DNA from 3 places in the Methylobacterium sp. WL120 genome. Region 2 is predicted to be linked to each of the others. Evidence: predicted binding sites of a transcription regulator. Region 2 holds the regulator's gene; each other region holds the start of a gene.
The links. Region 2 encodes PhoB, which activates phosphate uptake and scavenging genes when phosphate is short. Its sites were predicted from a motif close to TGTCATNNANCTGTCAT; they were not measured.
Positions count from the first base shown of each region.

Region 1: the regulator PhoB is predicted to act here: its motif matches at 4,527-4,543, upstream of FV229_RS10540 (NAD-glutamate dehydrogenase).
Region 3: the regulator PhoB is predicted to act here: its motif matches at 2,188-2,204, upstream of FV229_RS06745 (calcineurin-like phosphoesterase family protein).

Region 1 is NZ_VRUT01000043.1:25,472-31,547, forward strand. It holds gene FV229_RS10540 (NAD-glutamate dehydrogenase) at 1-4,465, opposite strand, end outside; gene FV229_RS10545 (hypothetical protein) at 4,795-5,001, shown strand; gene FV229_RS10550 (GNAT family N-acetyltransferase) at 5,090-5,620, shown strand; partial or broken gene FV229_RS10555 (bestrophin family ion channel) at 5,678-6,076, opposite strand, start outside.
Region 2 is NZ_VRUT01000062.1:11,274-17,349, forward strand. It holds gene FV229_RS13340 (aminopeptidase P family protein) at 1-1,564, shown strand, start outside; gene FV229_RS13345 (protein-disulfide reductase DsbD domain-containing protein) at 1,685-3,844, shown strand; gene phoB (phosphate regulon transcriptional regulator PhoB) at 3,841-4,542, opposite strand; gene phoU (phosphate signaling complex protein PhoU) at 4,605-5,318, opposite strand; gene pstB (phosphate ABC transporter ATP-binding protein PstB) at 5,350-6,076, opposite strand, start outside.
Region 3 is NZ_VRUT01000022.1:6,988-13,063, forward strand. It holds gene FV229_RS06740 (MarR family transcriptional regulator) at 1-329, opposite strand, end outside; gene FV229_RS06745 (calcineurin-like phosphoesterase family protein) at 447-2,150, opposite strand; gene FV229_RS06750 (CYTH domain-containing protein) at 2,331-2,837, shown strand; one part of gene FV229_RS06755 (IS3 family transposase) at 3,006-3,880, opposite strand; one part of gene FV229_RS06755 (IS3 family transposase) at 3,880-4,147, opposite strand; gene FV229_RS06760 (malic enzyme-like NAD(P)-binding protein) at 4,133-4,549, shown strand; gene fumC (class II fumarate hydratase) at 4,620-6,076, shown strand, end outside.

The DNA of each region.
Region 1 (6,076 bases), on a different contig from region 2:
GCGCGCGGAGCGAGGCGAGGCGCAGGGCCGGCTCGTCGTCCATGCCCTGCCCGACGAGCTCCGCCCGCCGCCGCTCGATCGCGGCGTTGGCGTCCGCGCCGAGGACGCCGGGAAGGGCCGCAAGCACCGCGCCGATCCCGTCGCGGTACCGCGCGACGAGCGGAGCGATGCCGCCGGTCAGGTCGAGGTTGCGGATGAACCAGACGATGCGGTCGACCAGCAGGTCCTGCACCTCGGCGTAGAGTCCGACCTGCGCCTGCCCGCCGATGCGCCCGGCGAGCCCGTCGATCGCCGCGTTCAGCTCCATCAGGCCGAAGGCGTCGCGGGTCACGGCGTAGGCCTTCGCGATGGTGGCCGCGTCCGCCCCGGTCTCGTCGGTCAGCCGGGTGACGAGCGAGATGCCGCCGCGGTTGACGATGATGTTCGACAGGGCGGTGGCGATGATCTCGCGGCGCAGACGGTGTCCCTTCACAGCGTCGGGGAAGCGTTCGCGGAGCGCCTTGGGGAAGTAGCGCTGCAACTCGCGGTCGAAGTACGGGTCGTCGGGCACCGGGCTCGCCAGCACCGAGTCGTAGAGCGAGAGCTTGGCGTAGGCCAGCAGCACCGCGTATTCCGGCCGCGTCAGACCCTCGCCGCGGCGCATGCGCTCGGTGAGGGTCGCGTCGTCCGGCAGAACCTCGACGGCGCGGTCGAGCCGGCCTTCCGCCTCCAGCCCCTGCATCGTGCGCATCGCAAAACCGGTCTCGCCGAGGCCCCGGTGCAGGGCGAGGGTGAGGGCCAGGGTCTGCAGCTCGTTGTTGCGCAGCACGAGGTGCGCGACCTCGTCTGTCATGGCGACGAGGAGCGCGTTGCGGGCGTCCGGGTCGAGGCGGCCGTCGCGCTCCGGGATCATCAGCGCGATCTTGATGTTCACCTCGACGTCGGAGGTGTTGACGCCGGCCGAGTTGTCGATCGCGTCGGTGTTGAGCCGCACGCCGGCACGCGCCGCCTCGATCCGCCCGGCCTGCGTCAGCCCGAGGTTGGCGCCTTCGCCCACCGCCTTGGCGCGGATCTCCGGGCCGGTGATGCGCACCGCGTCGTTGGCCCGGTCGCCGGCCTGCTCGTCGGTCTCGGTGGTGGCGCGGACATAGGTGCCGATGCCGCCGAACCACAGCAGGTCCACGGGCGCCTTGAGGATCGCCTGCATCAGCTCGGCCGGCGAGGCGGAGGCGCGGTCGAAGCCCAGCGCCGCCTGGATCTCCGCCGAGAGCGGGATCGCCTTCAGCGCGCGCGAGAACACGCCGCCGCCGGCCGAGATCAGGCCCTTGTCGTAGTCGGCCCAGCTCGACCGGCCGAGGTCGAACAGCCGCTTCCGCTCGGCGAAGCTCACGGCCATGTCGGGGTTCGGGTCGAGGAACACGTCGCGGTGGTCGAAGGCCGCGATCAGCTTCAGCGTGCGCGAGAGCAGCATGCCGTTGCCGAACACGTCGCCCGACATGTCGCCGACGCCGACCACCGTCACCGGATCGGATTGGGTGTCGACGTCGATCTCGCGGAAGTGGCGCTTCACCGCCTCCCAGGCGCCACGCGCGGTGATGCCCATGCCCTTGTGGTCGTAGCCCTGGCTGCCGCCGGAGGCGAAGGCGTCGCCGAGCCAGTGCCCGCGCTCCAGCGAGAGCGCGTTGGCGATGTCGGAGAAGGTCGCCGTGCCCTTGTCGGCGGCGACCACGAGGTAGGCGTCGTCGGAATCGTGCCGCACGGTGTCGGACGGCGGCGCGATGCCCTCGCTGACGAAGTTGTCGGTGAGTTCGAGCAGCGTGCGGATGAAGATGCGGTAGCTCTCAGTGCCTTCGGCGAGCCACGCCGCGCGGTCGGAAGCCGGCGGCAGGCGCTTGGGGTAGAACCCGCCCTTGGCGCCCACCGGCACGATCACCGCGTTCTTGACCTGCTGGGCCTTCACCAGCCCCAGGATCTCGGTGCGGAAATCCTCCGGCCGGTCGGACCAGCGCAGGCCCCCTCGGGCGACATAGCCGTAGCGCAGATGCAGGCCCTCGACGCGGGGCGCGTAGACGAAGATCTCGAAGAACGGCCGCGGCAGCGGCATCCCGGACACCTTGGCGCAGGCGAACTTGAAGGCGATCGTCTCGCGCGGGAGCCCGTCGGCGGCCGTCTGGAAGAAGTTGGTGCGGACCGCGGCCTCCACGAGGTTGACGAAGCGGCGCAGGATGCGGTCCTCGTCGAGGCTGGTCACGTCGGCGAGCGCCGTTTCGATGGCCTCGCGGACGGCGGCCTCGTTCGCTTGGCGGTCGCCCTCGGTGACGGGGTCGAAGCGGGCGTAGAACAAAGCGACGAGCTGGCGGGCGATGCCGGGGTGCTGGCTCAGGGTCGCGGCGAGGTAATCCTGGCCGTAGCGCACGCGGAGCTGGCGCAGGTAGCGGCCGAGCGCCCGCAGCAAAGCCACGTCGCGCCAGGCGAGGCCGGCCTCCAGCACGAGGCGGTTGTAGCCGTCGGATTCGGCTTGGCCCGCGGCGATGGCGAGCATCGCCGCCTCCAGCGGCGCCTCGAGCGGGCCGATCTCGATCGCCGCGCCGGTGGCGCGCTCCAGCAGCATGTCGTGCAGCCAGACCCTGGTGTCGGCGCCGACCGCCGAAACGCTGTAGGTCCGCTCGTTGATCACGCGGAAGCCGAGGTTCTCCAGGCCGGGCACCCGGTCCGACAGCGGCAGCGACGCCCCGCGCGAGAACACCTTGAGGCGCACCTGCGCCGCCGGGTCGGTGTCGCGGCGGTCGATGGCGACCGCGCGCGGTCGTTCCTCGGAGAGCGATTCGAGGATGGCGATGTCGCCGATGGCGACCTCGGCGGAGAAGTTTTCGCGGTACGCCGCCGAGAAGCCCTCGCCGTAGCGGGCGGCCAGCGTCCGCGCCTCCGAGCCGCCCATGGCGTCGCCGAGGGCGGCGCGGAGCGCGTCGCCCCAGGTCCGCACCAAGGCGGCGATCCCGGCTTCGAGCGCCGACGGGTCGCGCTCCGGCGCGCCGGCCTCCGAGAAGCCGACCACGTAGTGGATGCGCGCCAGCGGCCCCTCGGGCAGGTCGGGATAGGTCGCCGAGAGCCGGCCGCCGTGCTCTTGCGCCAGGTAGGCGCCGATGCGGGCGCGCACGACCGAATCGTAGCGGTCCTTCGGCACGTAGACGAGGAGCGAGACGAAGCGCCCGAACCGGTCGGTCCGGGACAGGACGCGGATGCGCGGCCGGTCGGCGAGGTTGGCGATGGCGAGGGTGAAGCGGAACAGCCGGTCCACGTCGATCTGGAACAGGTCGTCGCGCGGGTAGGTCTCGAGCACCGCGAGCAGCGCTCGGCCCGCATGGCTCGTCGGGTCGAGGCCGGCCTTTGCCACCACGGCCGCAACCTTGCCGCGGAGATACGGCACCTCGCGGGCGAGCGCGGTGTAGGCAGCCGCGGTGAACAGCCCGACGATGCGGACCTCGCCGGTGAGCTTGCCGGTGGTGGAGAAGAGCTTCACCGCGACGTAGTCGAGATGCGCCGCCCGGTGGACGCGGGCCTTGAGGCTCGACTTGGTGATGATCAGCGCGTGCGGCTCTTCGAGGAAGGCCACGATCTCCGGCGTCATGTCGACCAGCGCCCGGCCGCGGCGCAGCACCGCGAGGCCGGGATCGCGCAGGATGCCGAGGCTCTCGGCCTCGGTGGCGGCCTCGCCGGGCAGCGCGTGCTCGCGCATGCCGAGCAGGGTGAAGTGGCCGTCGCGCATCCATTCGAGGAAGGCCCGCGCCTCGGCGACCTCGCCCTCCGGCAGGGGCGGGGGGTTGCGGCCGTAGCCCTCGGCGAGCTCCGCCAGCCGCGCCAGCATCGCGTCGTTGTCGTCCGTGACGAGGGCCACGTCCCGGAAGACCTGGGCGAGGCCGGCTTCGAGGCGTTCGCGCGCCTCGCCGGCATCGAGCCGGTCGAGGTGGATGTGGATGAAGCTCTCGCGCAGCAGCGCGCCGTGGGCGTCCGCCGTGGTCTCGCCGACGACGCGGAGCAGGGCGCCCGCCCCATCCCGCTCGACGCCGAGGATCGGGTGGGCGACGAGGTGGGGCGTCAGGCCCTGCTCGGTCAGCTCGGCCAGGGTCGAATCGAGCAGGTAGGGCCGGTTGTCGTTGACGACCTCGACGACGGTCAGCTCGCGGGTGCGCCCGAGGGCGGGCAAAGCCACGTCGACGAGGCGCAGGTTCGCCGCCGACCCGGTGGCGCGGGGCATCGCGAGATGGTCGCGGGCGGCGATCGCGAGGTCGGCCAGCGCCTCGGCCGGGTAGGGCGCCAGATCCTCCGGCGGCACCCGCCCGAACAGGTCGCGGACGAAGCCGCCCGGGCCGCCGCGCCCGCCGACGACCGAGGCCGCCGCCTCGATGAGGTCGGTGCGGGCGGATTTCGCCTCGCTCGTGGCCAGCGCAGTGGCCGATTCCAGGGCCGATTCGGTTTCCAGCACCATGGGCGGGACCCTCCCAACCGGCACCGGCGCCGGTTCCGCCCCGGACGTTAGGGGAGGGCCCATGGCGAGTCGATGACGCTCGCCGCCCACGGACCGGCAGCGGGTGACAGGCGGGCCGCAACGACCGGCGTTTCCGCGCTCAGTCCGTCACCGGCCAGCAGGCGCCATGCCGCGATCGGTTTCCGCAGATCGCAGCGAGCGCGGGAACCACGCGCCCGCCGACCGGTTGACGCTTCATTGGAGCTGTTCTAATTAAGAACTGCAGACGGGCAACGGGGCCGGCGACGGTTTCCAGGGCTCGCGACAGACGCCAGAACCGGAGTGACCCCATGACCTCGACCAACGCCTCCTGCGACAGCTGCCGCTTCTTCGACGACCACAAGACCAACGGCGCCTCCGCCGCCGGCGACCAGGGCCTGTGCCGCTTCAACCCGCCGGTGAGCCAGCCGGCTCCCGAGTCGAAGGGCCTGTGGCCGGTGGTGGCTTCTCAGGATTGGTGCGGCCACTTCACCGCCGAGATGACCGCGGCCGAGTAAGCCACGGGCGGTCCTTAAGAGGCCGCGGCACGATCGACGAGAGGGGTCGGCGCCCAGGCGCCGGCCCCTTCTTTGCGTGAGCGGAGCGATGACGCTGAACCTGCGGCCGGCCGTGGAGGCCGACATTCCCGCGATCACCCGGATCTACGCCGACGCCGTCCTGAACGGCACGGCGAGCTTCGAGGTCGAGCCGCCGACGGAGGCCGAGATGGCGCGCCGCCGGTCGGCGCTGGTCGCGGACGGCTTCCCCTACCTCGTCGCCGAGCAGGACGGCGTCGTTCGCGGATACGCCTATGCCGGCCCGTACCGCGCGCGGGCGGCCTACCGCGCGACGGTGGAGGATTCGGTCTACGTCGCGGAGGCCGCGCGCGGGCTCGGGATCGGCCGCGCGCTCCTGACGGCCCTGATCGCGGCCTGCGAGGCGATCGATGCGCGGGCGATGGTGGCGGTGATCACCGATCCGGGCTCGGAGCCGTCGGCCGCCCTCCATGCGGCCCTGGGCTTCGCGCATGTCGGCGTGCTGGACAACGTCGGCCACAAGCACGGGCGCTGGCTCGGCACCGTGCTGATGCAGCGGCGGCTCGGCCCCGGACCGGACATGGCCCCGACGCGGGCGTGACCGCGCGACTTCGCGAAAAAATGGACGCCGAACGCCGTGTGCGAAGGTCCCGCCCGCTCAGTCCAGCCGGTAGCGCACCGGCTCCATCGCAGGCGGCAGCGGCTCGCCGAGGGCGTCGAGCACCGTGCGCTCGGCCGTGCGCAGCATCGCGTCGAGGGGCAGGTCGTTCGCCTCGAGGCCGAAGGGCTCCTCGAGTTCGTCGCCGAGCGCGTCGAGGCCGAAGAAGGTGTACGCCACCAGCATGGTCGCGACCGGCGTCGCCCAGCCGAGCGAGGCCGACAGGCCGAATGGCAGCAGCAGGCAGTAGAGCCACGCCGTGCGGTAGAGCAGCAGCGTGTAGGCGAAGGGCAGGGGCGTTCCGTGGATGCGCTCGCAGGCGGTGTGGATCGCCGACAGGTCCGAGACCTTGCGCTCGAGGAGGCCGAACAGCACGTCGGTGAGGTGCCCGTCGCGATA
Region 2 (6,076 bases):
CGGGCGCTACACCATCCAGGCACCGGAACAGGTCGACCCGGGCGTCGTCACGGTCGTTCCCCTCGCCGAGAGCACCGCCGAGGCCTGGATCGGCCGGACCCTGCGGCGCGGCGCAGTGCTCGGCTACGACCCGTGGCTGCACACCCCCGACGGGGTCGCCCGCCTCGAGCGTGCCGCCGCCAAGGCCGGCGCCTCGGTGAAGGCGCTGTCGGAGAACCCGGTGGACGCGGTCTGGGCCGGCCGCCCGAAGCCGCCCTCGGGCCGCGTGATCGCGCATCCGCTCGACTTCGCGGGCGAAACCGCGAGCGACAAGATCGCGCGCATCCGCGTGGAGCTGGAGGCCGGCCAGTGCGACGCGCTGGTGATCTCCGATCCGCACAACCTCGCCTGGGCGTTCAACCTGCGCGGCGGCGACGTCGGGCACACGCCGCTGGCGCTCGGCTACGCCATCCTGCCGCGCGAGGGCCGGCCGCGGCTGTTCCTGGTGTCGCACGACGTGACGGAGGAGGCGCTGGCGGCGCTCGCCCCGGTCGCCGACATCGCCTCGCGGGACGACTTCGAGCCGGCGCTCGGCGAGCTCGCCGGCAAGCGCGTGCGCCTCGACGCCGCCACCGGCGCCGCCGCCCTGAAGGAGCGCGTCGCGACGGTGGGCGGCACCCCCGATTTCGGCCCGGACCCGATCACCGCGATGAAGGCGGTAAAGAACGCCGCCGAGATCGCCGGCGCCCGCGCCGCGCACCGGCGCGACGGGGCGAGCGTGGTGCGTTTCCTCGCCTGGCTCGACGGGCAGAGCCACGTCACCGAGGTCGCCGCGGTGGAGGCGCTGGAGGACTTTCGTGCGGACGGCGGCGACCTGCGCGACGTCTCGTTCCCGACGATCTCCGGCTCCGGGCCGAACGGCGCGATCGTGCATTACCGCGTCACCCGCGCCACCGACCGGCGGGCGGAGCCGGGCGAGCTGTTCCTGATCGATTCCGGCGCGCAATACCCCGACGGCACCACCGACATCACCCGCACGGTCGCGGTGGGCGCGCCGAGCGCGGAGATGCGTGATCGCTACACCCGCGTGCTGCGGGGCCACGTCGCCATTAGCCGCGCGGTCTTCCCCAAGGGCACAACAGGCGCGCAGATCGACACCCTGGCGCGCCTGCCGTTGTGGGAGGCCGGCCTCGATTTCGACCACGGCACCGGCCACGGCGTCGGCGCCTTCCTCTCGGTGCACGAGGGCCCGCAGCGCATCGCCAAGACCGGAACAGTCGCCCTGGAGGCGGGGATGATCCTCTCCAACGAGCCGGGCTACTACCGCGCCGGGGGCTACGGCATCCGCATCGAGAACCTCGTCCTCGTCGAGCCCCGCGAGGTGCCCGGCGGCGAACGCCCGGTGCTCGGCTTCGAGACCCTGACGCTGGCCCCCTACGACCGCCGCCTGATCGTGCCGGAGATGCTGAGCCCGGCCGAGCGCGCCTGGATCGACGCCTACCACGCCCACGTCCGCGACGTGCTCGAACCGGACCTCGACCCGGAGACGCGAGCCTGGCTGGAGCGGGCGACGGCGGCACTCTGAACCCAGGATCGATCCTCCGCGCGGCACCCGGACGCGCCGTCGCGATTTTACCCTCCGCCTGTTCGCGCCTATGACGAGAGCAGCGTGAAACCGTCGTGGACGGTCGCGCGAAGGGACCGCATGCTGCGTCTTCTCGCTCTCCTCCTATCGCTGCTCGCCGGGCCGGTCGCGGCCCAGGGCTTCAAGCCGCCGGCCGACCTCGTGCGGGCGAGCCTCGTGGCGGAGCCTGCGGCGGTGGCCGGCGCCACGCCGTTCACCGTGGCCATCCGCATGGCGATGAAGCCGGGCTGGCACGTCTACTGGCGCAACCCCGGCGATTCGGGCCTGCCGCCGGAGGTGACCTGGACGCTGCCGGCCGGCTTCTCGGCCTCGGCGATCCAGTGGCCGGCACCGCACCGCATCCCGATCGCGACGCTGATGAACTTCGGCTACGAGGGCGAGGCGATCCTGCTCGTGCGGGTGACGCCGCCGCCGAGCCTCGACCCGGCAGCCCCCGTGACGCTTGCGGGCAAGCTCACCTATCTCGTGTGCGAGAAGGAATGCATCCCCGGCTCGGCCGACCTCGCCCTGACCCTGCCGGTCGCCCGCGAGGCCGCGGCCGATCCGGCCAACGCCGCGCTGTTCGTGCGTGCCCGCGCCGCCCTGCCCAAGGCCTCGCCGTGGCCGGTGCGGCTGTCGAGCCAGGGCGACCGCCTCGCCCTGGACCTCGACGCGCCGGGCCTCGCCGCGGACAGGCTCCGCGCGGTGGCGTTCTTTCCCTATTCCGAGACGGCGATCGAGAACGCCGCGCCGCAGCCCTTCACCGTGGACGCGGCCGGCCTCCACCTGACGCTGACCCGCGCGACGCCCACCGACGCCGCGCCCGAGAGCCTGCCCGGCGTGCTGGCGATCGAGGAGGAGACCGGCGACGGTCTCGTCCGCCAGGCCTTCGCGCTGGGCGACGAGGCGCCGCTCGCGGCCGGCAGCGCGATGCCGAGCGTGGCGCCGGCGATCCCGCGCACCGAGCCGGCCGAGACCCTGACGCTCTGGACCGCGGCCGGCCTCGCGCTGCTGGGCGGCCTGATCCTCAACCTGATGCCCTGCGTCTTCCCGGTTCTGTCGATCAAGGTGCTCAGCTTGGTGAAGCATTCCGGCGAGGCGCCGGGGCGGGTCCGCCTGCACGGGCTCGCCTACACGGCGGGCGTGCTGGCGGCGTTCCTGGTGCTGGCCTCGCTGCTGATCGCGCTGAAGGCCGGGGGAGCCGGGATCGGCTGGGGCTTCCAGCTGCAATCGCCCACCGTGGTGGCCGCCCTGGCCTACCTGCTCTTCGCCATGGGCCTGAGCCTGTCGGGCATGCTCCACCTCGGCGGGCGGCTCGCCGGCCTCGGCGACGGGCTGACCCGGCGGGCCGGGCTCGAAGGCTCGTTCTTCACCGGCGTGCTCGCGACCGTGGTGGCGACGCCCTGCACCGCCCCCTTCATGGGCTCGGCGGTGGGCTTCGCGCTGACGCAGTCGACGGCCGCCGGCCTCGTGGTGTTCGCGAGCCTCGGCCTCGGCCTCGCCCTGCCCTTCCTGGCGTTGACCCTGTGGCCGGCGGCGCTCCGCGCCCTGCCCCGCCCGGGCGCCTGGATGGACGTGCTGAAGCAGGCGCTGGCCTTCCCGATCTACGCCACGGTCGCTTGGCTGGTCTGGGTGCTGGCCCAGCAGGTCGGGCCGCAGGGCCTGCTCGCCGCGCTGCTCGGACTGGTGCTGCTCGGCTTCTCCGCCTGGGCGTGGGAACTCGGCCGCGACGCGCGCCCGGTGCGGGCGCAGCTCGCCCGCGGCCTCGCGGTGCTCGCCGTCGTCGGCGTGGCGGCGCTCGCCCTCACCCTCGACCGCGACCGGATCGCGCCGGGCGCCCAGGCCAGGGCCGAGGGCGTCGAGCCGTTCACGCAGGCGCGCCTCGACGCGCTGCTGGCCGGCGGCCGGCCGGTCTTCGTCAACATGACCGCGGCGTGGTGCATCACCTGCCAGGTCAACGAGCGCACCTCGCTCGGGACGGCGGCGGTCGGCGCGGCGATGCGCGCCCGCGACGTCACCTACCTCAAGGGCGACTGGACCAACCAGAATCCGGAGATCACCCGCCTGCTCGAGCGACACGGCCGCAGCGGCGTGCCGCTCTACCTGCTCTACGCAGGGCCAGGCGAGCCGACGGTGCTGCCGCAGATCCTCACCGAGGGCACGGTGCTGAGCGCGCTGGACGCCGTGACGGCGACGGGCCGCAGCGCGGGGCTCGCGGGCGCGGGAACGAAGGTGCCCTAATCCTCGCCCGAAAACGTCTCGTCGAAGGCGTAGCCCGAACCGCGGACGGTGCGGATCGGGTCGGTCTCGCCGGTGCGGTTCAGGGCCTTGCGCAGGCGGCCGACATGCACGTCGACGGTGCGTTCGTCGATGTAGACGTCGTGGCCCCAGACGCCGTCGAGGAGCTGCTCGCGGGAATAGACCCGGCCGGGGCTCTGCATCAGGAATTCGAGCAGCTTGAACTCGGTCGGCCCGAGGTGGATCTCGCTGCCCGCCCGGCGCAGGCGGTGGCTGTCGCGGTCGAGCTCGATGTCGCCGGCCTCCAGGAGGTTCGCGACATGGGTCGGCTTGGCCCGGCGCAGCAGCGCGCGGACCCGGGCCAGGAGCTCCGGCACGGAGAACGGTTTGACGATGTAGTCGTCGGCCCCGGTCCCGAGGCCGCGGATGCGGTCGCCCTCCTCGCCGCGCGCCGTCAGCATGATGACCGGCAGGGACGCCGTCTCGCGCCGCGCCCGCACCCGGCGGCACAGCTCGATCCCCGAGAGGCCGGGCAGCATCCAGTCGAGCAGGATCAGGTCCGGCACCTGCTCCTGCAGGCGCAGCTCGGCCTCGTCGCCGCGGGCTGCGGAATCGACCTCGAAGCCCTCGGCTTCGAGGTTGTAGCGCAGGAGGGTGGTGAGCGCCTCCTCGTCCTCGACGATCAGGATCCGCGTACGCATGCAGGGCACTCCCGGGCGGGCCGCCCGACTTCCTTGGCCGCCGTGAGACGCCGACAGGCGTCTCAGGCGCCGGGCGTCACCGTCGCGTAGTTCGACGCGTCGTTCTTCGGGCGGTCGCCGGCGAGGTTCTCGCCGGTGGCGAGATAATGGATCGTCTCGGCGATGTTGGTGGTGTGGTCGCCGATGCGCTCGACGTTCTTGGCGCAGAACAGCAGGTGCGTGCAGAACGAGATGTTGCGCGGATCTTCCATCATGTACGTCAACAACTCGCGGAACAGCGAGTTGTAGAGCGCGTCGATCTCGCCGTCCCGCTCCCAGACGTTGTGCGCCGCCGAGACGTCGCGGCTGGCATAGGCGTCGAGCACGTCCTTGAGCTGCTCCTGCACCAGGTCGCTCATGTGCTGCACGCCGAGCACGATCTTCTGCGCCTGGGCCTGGTCGCTGATCGCGACGACGCGCTTGGCGATGTTCTTGGCGAGGTCGCCGATGCGCTCGAGGTCGCCCGAGACGCGGATCGCCGAGATCGTCTCGCGCAGGTCGATCGCCATCGGCTGGCGCCGGGCGATGAGCAGCACCGAGCGCTCCTCGATCTCGCGCTGGAGGGTGTCGAGGCGCTTGTCGGCGAGGATCACCGCCTGGGCGAGCTGGGTGTCGCGGCGAACGAGGGCGTCGGTCGCCTCGGTCATCATCTTCTCGGCGACGCCGCCCATCTCGGAGATCGAGCGGCGCAGGTCCTCGAGGTCGGTGTCGTAGGACGTGACGATGTGGCCGGGCATGGGCTTGGTCCTCGATCGATCCGTATGCGGCTCAGCCGAAGCGGCCGGTGATGTAGTCCTGGGTCTGACGCACGGTCGGGTTCATGAAGATGCGGTTGGTCGGACCGACCTCGATGACTTCGCCGAGATACATGAAGGCGGTGAACTGCGAGATGCGCGCGGCCTGCTGCATGTTGTGGGTCACGATGACGATCGTGAACTCGCTGCGCAGCTGCTCGATCAGCTCCTCGATGCGCCCGGTCGAGATCGGGTCGAGGGCCGAGGTCGGCTCGTCGAACAGGATCACCTCGGGGCTCTGGGCCACCGTGCGGGCGATGCACAGGCGCTGCTGCTGGCCGCCGGAGAGGCCCATGCCGGACTGCTTGAGCTTGTCCTTCACCTCGTCCCACAGGGCGGCCTTGCGCAGGGCCGACTCGACGCGGCCGTCGAGCTCGGATTTCGGCAGCTTCTCGTAGAGGCGCAGGCCGAAGGCGACGTTGTCGTAGATCGACATCGGGAACGGCGTCGGCTTCTGGAACACCATGCCGATGCGCGAGCGCAGCTCGTTCAGGTCGACGTTGGCGTCGAGCACGTTCTGGCCGTCGAGCAGCACCTGACCCTCGGCGCGCTGCTCCGGGTAGAGGCTGTAGATCCGGTTGAAGGTGCGCAGAAGGGTCGACTTCCCGCAGCCGGACGGGCCGATCAGGGCGGTGACCTGGCGGTCGTGGAAGTCGAGGTTGATGTTCTTCAGGCTGTGGAACTGCCCGTAATAGAAGTTC
Region 3 (6,076 bases), on a different contig from region 2:
TCCTCAAGCAACCGGCCCATCTCCGTCAGGGCGACGAGGACGATGCGCCGGTCCACCGCGCGGGTCCGGGTGACGAAGCCCGCCGCCTCCAGCCGGTCGACTAGGGGCGTGATTGCGCTGGACGTGAGTTGCAGCCGGGCAGCCAGGTCGTGCACCGCCGTCACGCCGTCCTGCCAGAGCGCCAGCATGACAAGGTACTGCGGGTAGGTCAGCCCTAGCTCGCCCAGCAACGGCCGGTAGGCGCGCACGACCGAGTTCGTCGCTGCGTAGAGGGCGAAGCAAAGCTGGTCGTCCAGCCGCAGGCCAGTTTGCTTCGTCGACGTCGGCACTGATCGCTGCTCCGTTCAGACTTCAATCATTCACGCGTGAACGATGTTGTCAACGGGCCGTATCCTGCGCAAGGGGGAAAGGCGGCTAACCGAGGCAGCGGCGAACGAGCCCGAGCGTCACGCACCGGTGACTTCGATGATCATCGCCTCGCGCCGCGCCCGGCCGTACTCGTCCAGGACCTCGACGTCCGCGCGGTGCGTCCCCGGCCCCAGGTCCGAAGGCAGCCGGGCGACCCAAACGTGCGAGGATGGGATCGCCGATACCCAGGGCTTCTTGGTGTCCGCGTTGCGCGCGTAGACCTGCGTTACGAACGGATCGGGCTGACGCGTCTTCACCATCGAGATCGCCGCACGTCCAGTGCCGAGCCGCAGGGTAACCCGCGTCCGGGGCCCGCCATCGAACACGTTGACCACGAGGTCGGTCGATCCGACGGCCTCGACCGGGATCGGAGAGCCGAGCAGGCGCTCGACCGTATAGGTTCGGGCGAGCTCCGGAGTGCGGGCATTGTACTGGCTGTCGAGGGTGATCCGCATTGCCCGGTCCGGTTCGGAGGCGACGACGAAACGCGTGGTGTAGCGGGCGGCATCGATGGAAAGGACGTGGTAGCCGTTGGGCGTGCCATCCCGGCTATCGGCGCAGGCGATGCCCCGACGGTCGTAGGGGCCGCTCCACCACGATCCCGACACGGCCGTCAGGACGTGGTGGTGATGCGTGCCGTCGCCACCGAGGTAATGATGCTCGGTCGTGTGGGTGTGGCCGGCCACGCTGAGGCTCGGCCGTCCGGCCAGCAGGGCGAGGAGGGCGTCGCGGTCGACGGTGGTGTTGGCCGGGTCCGCCGGGGCCCAATCCGTGATGAGCGGGATGTGCATGCCGACGACGACGAGGCGGTCCTTCGGCCAGTCGCGCAGGATGTTCTCGACGAAGGTGAGCTGACGGTCGCCGAAGCGGCCCTCGTAACGGCCGCCGCGGGCACCGGGGGCAGCCGTGCCGATACCGAGGTAACGCACGTTGTCGAGCATCAGGAACAGCGCCTGGCCGTGCTCGAAGGCATAGTACGGCGCGCCGTAGACCCGCTTGAACGTCTCGCGGCTGAGATCCGCGTCGGGCGCCTCGAAGTTCAGGTCGTGGTTGCCGCCGACGTGCCACCACGGGATGCCGGCCCGGCCGATCATGCGATTGTAGCGCGGGTAGAGCGAGAGATCGTCCGAGACGATGTCGCCCATCGTCATGCCGAAGGCAGCGGACGTGCCGAGGACGCTGGTCAAGGCGGTATCGCGCACGAAGGCGAGTTCGTCCTCGCTCGCGGGTTGCGGGTCCGTAAACAAAAGGACGTCGAACGCTGAGGGCTCGTCGACACGCCGTAACGGGAAGTCGAGCGACTCCGGGAGCGCTCCCGTCGGAGCGAGGCCAGGGTAGCGAAAGCCGAGTTCGGTAGGAGTGCCATCGGGCCGATGGATGTAGGAGACGCGCGGAAGGTTGTTCGCGTCGAGTGGAACGCGGTACCCGGATGGCTTGACGACGAACACTGCGTCGCCGTCCGAGACGGCGAGGCTGTAGCGCCCACTTTCGTCCGTGCGCACGACGTCCCGTCCGTTCGAGACGGCGACACCCGGCAGCCCCGGGTCGCCAATCTGCCTGCGTCCCGCCCCGGAGCGGTCCTCGAATACGAAGCCGCTGGCAGTCACGGAGCCTTCCGGCCGGTCGGGCGCCGTGCCCCGTGCGAACGCCGGTGCGGCGAGCGTCGCGGCTATGGCCCCGAGACCGGACACGGCCGCACGTCGGGTCAAGGGGGACGCCATGTCGTCGATACCATCGTTCATGCCGTGCTCCATCCTTGCGGTGGCATGGATACGGCGGCTGACGACCGTGTGACAGGATGCGGCCGACATCCGTCGCCAGCGGGACCTCGGGGCCGATGGCGCACGGGCGGGTTTAGGGATAGGCCCGGCCGCGCCGAAGGTCCGGGGCATCGGCTTCCCGGGGCAGGCCGGCGGGGTGAGATGCGTTTCGAGATCGAGCGGAAGTTCCTGGTCGCCCATGAGGGCTGGCGCGCGGACGTCGTCGGCCAGCGACTTCTGAGGGACGGCCTGGTCGGGCACTTCGCCGGTGGGAAGGTCCGGGTGCGGATCGCCGAGGGACGCGGCTGGCTGACCGTCAAGGGCGAGCGCAAGGGCCTCGCCCGGGCGGAATTCGAATACGAGATCCCGGGGGCCGATGCCGAAGCCATGCTGACCGAGGTCTGCGAGCCGTGCCTCATCGAGAAGACGCGCCACTGCGTCCTCCATGCCGGAGTGAACTGGGAGGTGGACGTCTATGGCGGCGCCCTCTCGGGCATGGTGCTGGCGGAGATCGAGTTGCGGGACGAGGGGCAGGCTGTGGAACGACCCGACTGGCTCGGGACCGAGGTAACGCACGATCCTCGCTTCCGTCAGTCCACGATGCTGCGACTGTCCCGGGAGGCGGGACGCAACATCACCCTCGCCGAGGTCCTTGCGGCACGGTTCTGAAGGGTCCCGGAGGCGGCACGGTCCGCGCTGCTCCACATATCCATCTAAGGATTGCCGCCACCTCCCATTCGCCCGGGTCGCGATATTCAATGGCCGTGGCGTTCGCCGGCCGCGGGAGATGTGCCCAAGCTGACCTGACCGGTATTTTGGACCGAGCCGATTGAGAGGCTACTGCATGACGGCGGCCATGGGTAGCCGGAAGGCCAGATCCGGGAAGGTGACAGGCGCGGGCGGTCGGTAGCCCAACGACGAATGCGGCCGAACGCGGTTGTACGTGTTTTGCCAGATACCGATCACGGTCTGCGCTTCTTTAAGCGAGTAGAAAATCTCCTGCTTCAGGCACTCGTCTTTGAGCTTCCCGTTAAAGCTCTCGCAGTAGCCGTTCTCCCATGGCGAGCCCGGGGCAATATACTGGATCTGAGAACCAGTTTTGGCGACCCACTTGCGTAGTGCCTTCGAGATCATCTCCGGTCCGTTGTCGCAGCGAATATTCTCCGGGATGCCGTGTAGACACATCGCGTCGGCTAACGCCTCGATCACACCCAGGCTGTTGATGCGCCGTGCGACCTTCAGCGCCAGACAAATCCGGCTGTGTTCGTCGATCAACGTCAAGATTCGCAAGCTGCGCCCGTCATGGGTCTGGCCCTGGACGAAGTCGAAGCTCCAGACGTGATTGCGGTGAAGCGGCCGCAGCCGCACGCATGATCCATTGTTCAACCATAGACGACTGCGTGGTCGATGCTTCTGTGGAATTTTCAGCCCCTCGCGACGCCAGATGCGCTGGACCCGGTCCTTCCCCACCTGCCACCCAGCCGCCTGAAGCAGCGCGGTAATGCGGCGATAGCCGTAGCGTCCATACTCGGACGCGAGGGCAACGATGGCGCGGGTCAGCACATCCTCGTCGGCCGGCACCGTAGGCACGTAGCGTTGCGTGCCCCGGTGCTGGCCAACGATCCGGCAGGCATGGCGTTCTGAGAGACCATACTTCTCTCGAATGCCGTCGACCGCCTGCCGGCGTCGCTCCGGGGCTACAAGTTTCCCGAGGCGACGTCTGCAAGCACTTGCTTCTCCAAAGACAAATCAGCCACGAGCCGGCGCAATCGCGCGTTCTCGCGCTCCAAATCCTTCATCCGACGCGCTTGGTCGATCTGCAGGCCGCCGTATTCCTTGCGCCAGCGATAATAGCTCTGCTCCGAAATCTCCGCCTCCTTGCAGGACAGCGCCAAGCTCTTACCCTGTGCCGTCTGAACCTTGATCTGGCGCAGCTTCAGAACCACCTGCTCCGCACCCGTCTTTTGTCCTCGCCTCATGTCCAGCTCCTACAGTCCTGGCTGATCCTCTCAATCAGCCCGGTCCAAAGCCAGCCAGTCAGGTCAGACGGGCAGACCTACCATCCAGGTCAGGCGAATAACTTCTACATCTTCCCGGCCATCGGCCTCGCGGTCTACGCGACGAAGCCGAAGCGCATCACGGACGCGATGTTCATCGCCGCGGCGAGGGCCAGCGCCGATCAGGTCGGTCCGGACCTCAGGGGCAAGGGCATGCTGTTCCCGAGCCAGGCCAATATCCTGGAGACCGAGATCACGACGGCTGCGCGGGTCGCTGAGCACATCTTCGACCACGGCGAGGCCGGGGTGGAACGGCCGGACGACATCCGCGCATGGCTGGAAGCCCTGACCTACGCACCGGCCTACCCGGCCCCGTCGCGATGAGCGCGCCGTATACGGGGCGGGATCGCACCGGTCCCGTGACCGCTTCCTCAGGCCAAACGGGAGGTCAAGCGTGAAGATCGAAACAGTGCAAACCGGCGAGCATGCCGGATGCCCGACCATTCGCGAGCTTCCCATCGGGATCGACGCTACGGGCGAGCGCCACGAGACGGATTCGATGGGCGGCGTCGATGTCCCGGCGGACCGCTACTGGGGCGCCCAAACCCAGCAGTCGCTGCAACATTTCGCCATCGGCGACGACCGCATGCCCAAGAGGGTCTACCACGCCTACGGAACGGTGAAGAAGGCGGCGGCCTTGGTCAACGCGGCCGCCGGACGCCTGGCGTCGTGGAAGGCGGAGGCCATCGTACGGGCCGCCGACGAGACGGCATCCGGGGCGCTGGACGGTCATTACCCGCTCTACGTCTGGCAGACGGGGTCCGGGACGCAGTCCAACATGAACGTCAACGAGGTGCTCTCGAATCGTGCCATCCAGCTTCTCGGAGGCCGCCTCGGCTCGAAGGCTCCGGTGCATCCCAACGACGACGTCAACATGGGGCAGTCGTCGAACGACACCTTCCCGACCGCGATGCACATCGCGACGGTCCTGGAGCTCGACGAAGTCCTGCTGCCGGCGGCGGACCGGCTCGCCGCGGCCATCGAGGCCAAGGCGAGCGGCTGGATGGACGTGGTCAAGACCGGCCGGACCCACCTTCAGGACGCCACGCCCCTGACCGTCGGCCAGGAATGGTCGGGCTACGCCCATCAGATCCGTCGGGCTATCGACGGCGTGGTGGCGTCCCGCGCCGGCCTCTACGAGCTCGCGGCGGGCGGGACCGCGGTCTGGACGGGCCTCAACGCACCAACCGGGTTCGGCCGCGACATCGCCGCCAAGATCGCCGAACTCACGGGCAAGCCCTTCGTGACCGCGCCCAACAAGTTCGCCGCGCAGGGCGGGCTGGATGCGATGGTGGCGGCCATGACGAGCGTGCGTGGCCTCGCGGTCGTCCTGATGAAGGTCGCCAACGACATGCGCTGGCTTGCCTCCGGACCGCGCTGCGGCCTCGGGGAGCTGATCCTACCGGCCAACGAGCCCGGTTCGTCGATCATGCCGGGGAAGGTCAATCCAACTCAGTGCGAGGCCATGGTGATGGTCTGCATCCAGGTGGTCGGCGAGGACAACGCGGTGGCCTTTGCCGGCAGCCAGGGCAACTTCGAGCTGAACGCGATGCGGCCGATCATCATCAACAACACGCTTCACTCGATACGGGTTCTTGGCGACGCCTGCGAGAAGTTCAGGACCTACTCGGTCGAGGGAACCACACTCGACCGGAAGCGCATCGACGCCATGGTCGAACGTTCGTTGATGCTGGTGACCGCCCTGGCGCCGGTCGTTGGCTACGACCGAGCCTCGAAGATCGCACATAGGGCCAACGACGAGGGCACCACCTTGCGTCAGGCCGCGATCAAGGAAGGGGTCGCCGAGGGCGAATTCGACCGGATCGTGGTTCCCCGAGCCATGACCGGTTC